2 regions of the Nocardioides marmotae genome follow, and region 2 is predicted to be linked to the other one. Evidence: predicted binding sites of a transcription regulator. Region 2 holds the regulator's gene; the other holds the start of a gene.
The links. The regulator LexA, encoded in region 2, represses DNA repair genes until DNA is damaged. The targets are predictions, from matches to a motif close to TCGAACANNTGTTCGA.
Positions count from the first base shown of each region.

Region 1: HPC71_RS13955 (HNH endonuclease signature motif containing protein) is a predicted target of LexA. The motif match lies at 1,645-1,660, and genes of this name have one in related genera.

Region 1 is NZ_CP053660.1:2,919,202-2,922,544, forward strand. Features, by position in the region: gene HPC71_RS13950 (MFS transporter) at 1-1,419, shown strand, start outside; gene HPC71_RS13955 (HNH endonuclease signature motif containing protein) at 1,673-2,971, shown strand.
Region 2 is NZ_CP053660.1:777,065-780,407, reverse strand. Features, by position in the region: gene HPC71_RS03710 (SDR family NAD(P)-dependent oxidoreductase) at 1-468, opposite strand, end outside; gene lexA (transcriptional repressor LexA) at 656-1,378, shown strand; gene HPC71_RS03700 (phosphatase PAP2 family protein) at 1,518-2,333, shown strand; gene HPC71_RS03695 (alkaline phosphatase D family protein) at 2,437-3,343, shown strand, end outside.

The DNA of each region.
Region 1 (3,343 bases), 2.1 Mb from region 2:
CCCCACACTCGCTGGTGGGCGCTGGTCGTCCTCGGCCTCACCCAGTTGATGGTGGTCCTCGACGGCACCATCGTTGCCATTGCCCTGCCAGCCGCGCAGGCCGACCTCGGCATCGCAGATGGGCAGCGTCAGTGGGTCGTCACCGCCTACGCCGTCACCTTCTCCGCCCTGCTCCTGCTCGGCGGCCGGATCGCCGACTACTGGGGCCGCAAGCGCACCTTCATGGTCGGCATGGTCGGGTTCGGCGCCGCCTCGGCGTGGGGCGGGCTTGCGCAGTCAGGCGCCGAATTGATCGCCGCACGCGGACTCCAGGGCGTGTTCGCGGCGCTGCTGGCTCCCGCTGCCCTCGCGATGGTGGCCGTGTTGTTCCCCAGCGGCCGTGACCGCAACGTGGCTTTTGCTGTCTTCGGCATCATCGCCGGCACCGGCGCCGCCTTCGGCTTCCTGCTCGGCGGCGTGCTGACCCAGTACGCCGACTGGCGCTGGTGCCTGTTGGTGAACCTCTTCTTCGTCATCGCCGGTCTGATCGGCGGCAAGATCCTGCTCATCGAGAGCAAGGCCGAAGGCGACACCCGCTATGACATCCTCGGCACCGTCACCGTCGCGCTGTCCCTCGGCGCGCTGATCTACGGCTTCGCCCGGGCCGAGCACGGCTGGGGCGAACCCGACACGATCGGCTTCCTGACCGCCGGCGCCATCCTGATGGGCATCTTCGTGTGGTGGCAGGGTCGCACCTCCCACCCGCTCCTGCCCCTGCGCGTGATCCGCGACCGCGTGCGCGGCGGAGCCTTCCTGCTACAGGCCGTCGTCGGCGTCGTCATGGTCGGCGCGATGCTCTACCTCACCTTCCACTTCCAGCTGGTCCTCGGGATGAGCCCGCTGGCCGCCGGCTTCGGAAACGTCGCGATGACCGGGGTCATCATGGCGACCGCGCCGGTCTCCACCAGGCTCTTCACCACCTTCGGCCCCCGCGCGGTGCTCACCGCTGGTCCGCTCCTCACGGCGGCCGGACTCTTCCTCCTCAGCGGCATCACCGCCGAGGGCAGCTACTGGTCCGAAGTGCTGCCCGGCCTGGTCGTGATGGGGCTCGGCTTCTCCCTGATCTTCGTGCCGCTGCAGAACCTCGCCCTGGCCGGGGTCGACCCCCACGATGCCGGGGTCGCCTCCGCGCTGGCCAACGCCTCCATGCACGTCGGCGGCTCCATCGCGGTAGCCGTGTTCACCGCGCTCTACACCTCTTCGCTGACCGAGTCGCTCACCCAGGGCGCGGGCAAGCTGCCCGCACTGGCCGGCGCCCACGGCGACGTCTTCTTCGCCGCGGCCTGGGTGATGACGCTGGGCGCCGTCACCTCTTTCGCACTGATCCGCGGACCCAAGACCGGGATGCTGCCCCCCGTCGACGCGGTGGCCGCCCACTGACTCCTGATTCACCGAAGGTGATTCGGAATCGGTGATTCCGGCGCATGAGTGGCGCATGGATATGGAGGCGGTGGCCGTGGCCTGGCTGGTCCGCCGGCCGGTGCCGGCTCTTCCACCTCGAGAACCACCCACCCGCGCCACCCTTGACAGAACCTAGGAGCTTCCCCGTGCCCTCCGGCCGGCGGGCCAAGGAGAACCGGCCGGATCTGCGTAGGACTCTTTCGTTCGAGCACGTGTTCGAGTAGAATGAGGCATGGCCTTGATCGCGACGCTCGAGCACCCGCTGGACACCCCAGCCGACGTGCTCGCGTCCGCCCGGGCCGAGCAGAAGGCGGCGAACGCCGCTGAGGCTCGTCTGCTGGAGACGGCGGTGCAGTGGTGCGTGCTGCACCCGGCGGAGTCGTTGGACGAGGCAGCGACCTGGTCGGTGTTCCGGGGGTTCGGTGACAAGCCGGTGTGCCTGGCCGGTGAAGGTGCGCCGTTCGTGACCGAGTTCGCGGTGGTGGAGTTCGCCGCCGGGCTAGGCAAGTCCGAGGACGCCGGCCGCGCCTACCTGGCCGAGGCGCTCGAGCTGCGCTACCGGCTCCCGAAGCTGTGGGCGAAGGTGACCTCACTGGATCTGCCCGCCTGGAAGGCCCGGTCGCTCGCCCGCCGCACCCTGCACCTGCCGAAGAAGGGCGCCGCGTTCGTCGACACCCACCTCGCACCCGTCGCCTCGACCATCGGCCCCGCGGCTCTGGAGCGGTTGCTGGAGGAGGCGCTGGTCCGGTTCGACCCCGACGAAGCCCAACGGGTCGCGACCGAGCGGGCCGAAGCTCGGCACGTGACCATCCAGTCCCGCCAGGTGTCCTTCGACGGACACGTGGACGTCTGGGCGACCCTCGACCTCGCGGACGCGCTCGACCTCGACGACGCCCTGACCAAGGGCGCGGCGAGGCTCGAGCAGTTCGGCTGCACCGACACCCTCGACGCCCGCCGGTCGGTCGCGCTGGGTGACATGGCGCGGCGGCAGCTGAGCCTGGAGTTCGACACCGACCCCAAGCCTCTCGTGGTCCACGTCCACCAGAGCCCCGACGGGACCCTCGACGACATCACCCGCGTGGAGAACGTCCGCGGGTTCGTCCTCACCACCCAGCTAGCCGACTGGTGCACCCGCGCCGCGCGGTCCGACGCCGGCAAGACGATCACCGTCAAGCCCGTCATCGACCTCAACAGCCGGATCCACGTCGAGGCCTACGAAGTCCCCGACCGGCTTTCAACCCAGACCCTGCTCCGCGACCACCACTGCGTGTTCCCCTGGTGCACCCGCCCCGCCCACGCGAACTCAAGGGTGGACGACGACCACGTCATCCCCCACGCCAGGGGCGGACCGACAGCGACCGAGAACATCGCACCACTCTGCCGACGCCACCACCGCGCCAAGACCCACGCCGGCTGGTCGCAGCAGACACCGGCAGCGGGGGTGTTCGAGTGGCGAAGTCCGACCGGCCTCACCTACCGGGTCGACCACCACGGCACCCACGACCTCGGCCCCGAACCACCCCCGACATAGCCCCACCGCCCCGACCCCGCCGGACCACCCAGCCGGCGGGGCACAGGCACGTCGAGACGCCCCAGCCCGGGCGCGCAGCTCGCTGGCTGGACGAGCGAACCTCGTCGAGGAGGGCAGCGAGCGTTTGCTGACACCTCGCCGAGCACACGGGCTGAGATCCGCCCGTCGTCGAGGACGAGCGCGCTCGGTATGGCACTCGGCGGCAGCGACCCGGCGAAGGCGAGCAACGCGGTTCCGTCCTCGTCCACGAGGCTCGGGCGGAGACCCCGAGCTCCCTCACGAAGGCTCGGGCTGCGGCGGTGTCGGTCTCGTGGCTCTCGAGGGGAGACTCGACCACCGTCGAGGGTGCGGCCTTCGAGAGGCGCCGGCGCT
Region 2 (3,343 bases):
GAGCGAGACGACCGCGGCCTTCGTCGCGGCGTACAGGGAGAGCCCCGGGACGGGGCCGAGGCCCGAGAGCGAGGCGGTGAGCACGAGGTCCCCGCCGCGGGGGCCGAACGCCGCCAGCGCGGCGCGGGTGCTCCAGACCGCGCCGAGCAGGTTGACCTCGACCAGGCGGCGTACCTGCTCCTCGGTCAGGTCCACGAGCGTCCCGTCGTCGCCGACGCCGGCGTTGGAGAACCAGGCGACGACGTCGCCGTGGCCCGCCGCCACCCGGGCGACCTCGGCGTGCGAGGCGGGGTCGCGCACGTCCTGGGCCACCCCCTCGGCCGCGCCGATCTCGCGGGCGGTGCGGGCCGCCCCCTCCCCGTCCACGTCGGTGACCACGACGCGGTGACCGCGGGCGACCATGAGCTCGGCGATGCCGCGGCCGATGCCGCGGGCCGCCCCGGTGACGACACAGCTGGTGTTCTCCATGGCCCGATCCAACCAGCGCCGGCCCCGCGCCACCCTCCTCGCCCGCCGAGCCGACCGAGCCGACCGACGCCCGCGCGACACACCTTCGAACAGGTGTTTGAACACGGGCGCGGAAGGCTCTACGGTGCTGTCAAGGCCCCGCACCACCGCTCGCCCGTCACCGCGCTACCCCGGAAGGCACCTCCCCATGGCGAAGAACCCCGGCTCCAAGGTCACCGAGATGCCCGACGGCGCGCCCGACGTCACCGGCCTGACCCCGCGCCAGACCCGGATCCTCGCCCACATCCGCGACAGCATCGAGGGCCGTGGCTACCCGCCGAGCATGCGCGAGATCGGGGACGCGGTCGGGCTGACCAGCTCCTCGAGCGTGGCCCACCAGCTGAAGGTGCTCGAGGAGAAGGGCTTCCTCAAGCGCGACCCGCATCGCCCGCGCGCCCTCGAGGTGTTCCTGCCCGAGGTGATGGCCGCGCGGCGGGCCATGGCGAGCGCCGATGACGGGGCGGTCGACGAGACGGGCGTGGGCGACATGCTGCCCGAGGCGCAGTACGTCCCGATGGTCGGCCGGATCGCGGCCGGTGGCCCGATCCTGGCCGAGGAGCGCGTGGAGGACGTCTTCCCGCTGCCCAAGCAGCTCGTGGGCGACGGTCAGCTGTTCCTGCTGGAGGTCGCCGGCGACTCGATGGTCGAGGCGGCGATCTGCAACGGCGACTACGTCGTCATCCGGCAGCAGCCGACCGCCGACAACGGCGAGATCGTCGCGGCGATGATCGACGGCGAGGCGACGGTCAAGACCTTCCAGCGCAAGGACGGCAAGGTGTGGCTGCTGCCGCACAACGCGGCGTACGAGCCCATCGACGGCACGCACGCGACCATCCTCGGCAAGGTCACCGCGGTCCTGCGCCGGATGTGACGTCGGTCCGGCCGCGAGTGCACACCGGTGGCCGAGAGGCCCGAGAGACAGGCTCCGACGGCGTCCCCGGGTCGATCCGGGGGCGAATCAGGGGTAAGCCGGATGCTCATCACCGCCGGCATACGGCAATCTTGGACCTGTGAGCGACGTCGCCAGCCCCACGAGGTACCCACGCCTGCGGCGTGGGGTCGTCGAGCTGGCCCTGGTCCTGACCCTCTACGTGCTCTACAGCGGCTCGCGGCTCTTCGCCGACGACTCGCTGGCGCCGGCGCTCGTGCGCGCCCAAGAGCTGCTGCACGTCGAGAGCCTGGTGGGGCTGCACTTCGAGGCCTCCCTCAACCAGGTCTTCGTCGAGACCAAGATCCTCGGGCTCCTCTCCAGCTACTGGTACGCCACCGCCCACTACGTCGTGACCGCCGTGGCCCTGCTCTGGCTCTACCGCCTCGGCGCCCGTCACTACGTGCCCGCCCGCCGGGCGCTCGTCGCCGCGACCCTGATCGGCCTGGCGCTCTACCTGCTGCTGCCGACCGCGCCGCCGCGCTTCGTCGAGGGGTACGTCGACGTGCTCTCCCTCCACGCCGCCGACGGCTGGTGGGGCTCGGACGCCTCGGCGCCGAAGGGGCTCGGCGGGCTGACCAACCAGCTCGCCGCGTTCCCCTCGCTGCACGCCGGCTGGGCCCTGTGGGTTGCGATCATCGTGCAGATGAACGCGCGCACTTCCTGGGTGCGCGCGCTCGGCTGGACCTACGCGCTGATCACCGCCGTGGTCATCGTGGGCACCGGCAACCACTGGGTCCTCGACGCGATCGCCGGATGGCTGGTGATCGGCCTGGGCTTCCTCGTCGCCGCTCGGCTCGGGCGCCGGCTGGACCGGCGGGCGCCCGCCGACGAGGCGAACGACCCGGAAGTGGTCGTGTCGGAGTCGAGGCAGCACAGCTCGACCTCGGTCGGCTGAGGCCCACCCCTCCCCGGTGACCGGGCGGCGTACCCGGTCTGAACAGGCGGCGTCCGGGCCGCTGGAGGCATCACGTCCGGGCGGCCGCGTCGTTGGGGCAAGCGTGACCACGACCCAGCCCGACCGGCCGAGCCCCGCGGGCTCCGTCGGCCGCCGCACCGTCGTCGCCACCGGGGCCGTGGGCCTCGGCGTCGCGACGCTCGCCCCCGCCGCCGCCGATGGCCCCGCCACCAGCCCCGCCTCGACCTCCCGCCGCCACCGCGTCTTCCAGCACGGCATCGCCTCGGGCGACCCCCTGCCGGGTGCGGTGGTGATCTGGACCCGCGTCACCCCCACCCGGGCGGCCACTGCCGGGTCGGGCCGCGGGCCGCGCACCGAGGTCGGGTGGGAGGTCGCCACCGACCGCTCCTTCCGCGACGTCGTGCGCCGCGGCACGTTCGTCACCAGCGCCGGCCGCGACCACACCGTCAAGCTCGACGTCACCGGCCTGCGCCCCGCGACCTGGTACCACTACCGCTTCACCGCGGCCGGCCAGCGCAGCCGCGTCGGCCGCACCCGCACGGCGCCGGCCCCCGGCGCGAGCCCGCGCAACCTGCGCTTCGGGGTCGTCTCCTGCGCCAACTACCAGGCCGGCTACTTCGCCGCCTACCGCCACCTGGCCCGCCGCGACGACCTGCACGCGGTGCTGCACCTGGGCGACTACCTCTACGAGTACGAGGCGGGCCGCTACGGCGCCGGCGAGGTGATCGTGCGCCGCCACGAGCCGGCCGGGGAGATCGTCTCCCTCGACGACTACCGGCAGCGGCACGCGCAGTACAAGACCGACCCCGACCTCCAGGACCTCCACGCGAAGGCCCCGTTCATCACCGTCTGGGACGACCACGAGACCGCGAACGACGCCTGGCTGGAGGGCGCGGAGAACCACACGCCCGGCTCCGGGCCGGGCGGCGAGGGCGGCTGGCGACGGCGCCGCGCCCGCGCGCTGCGCGCCTACGACGAGTGGATGCCGG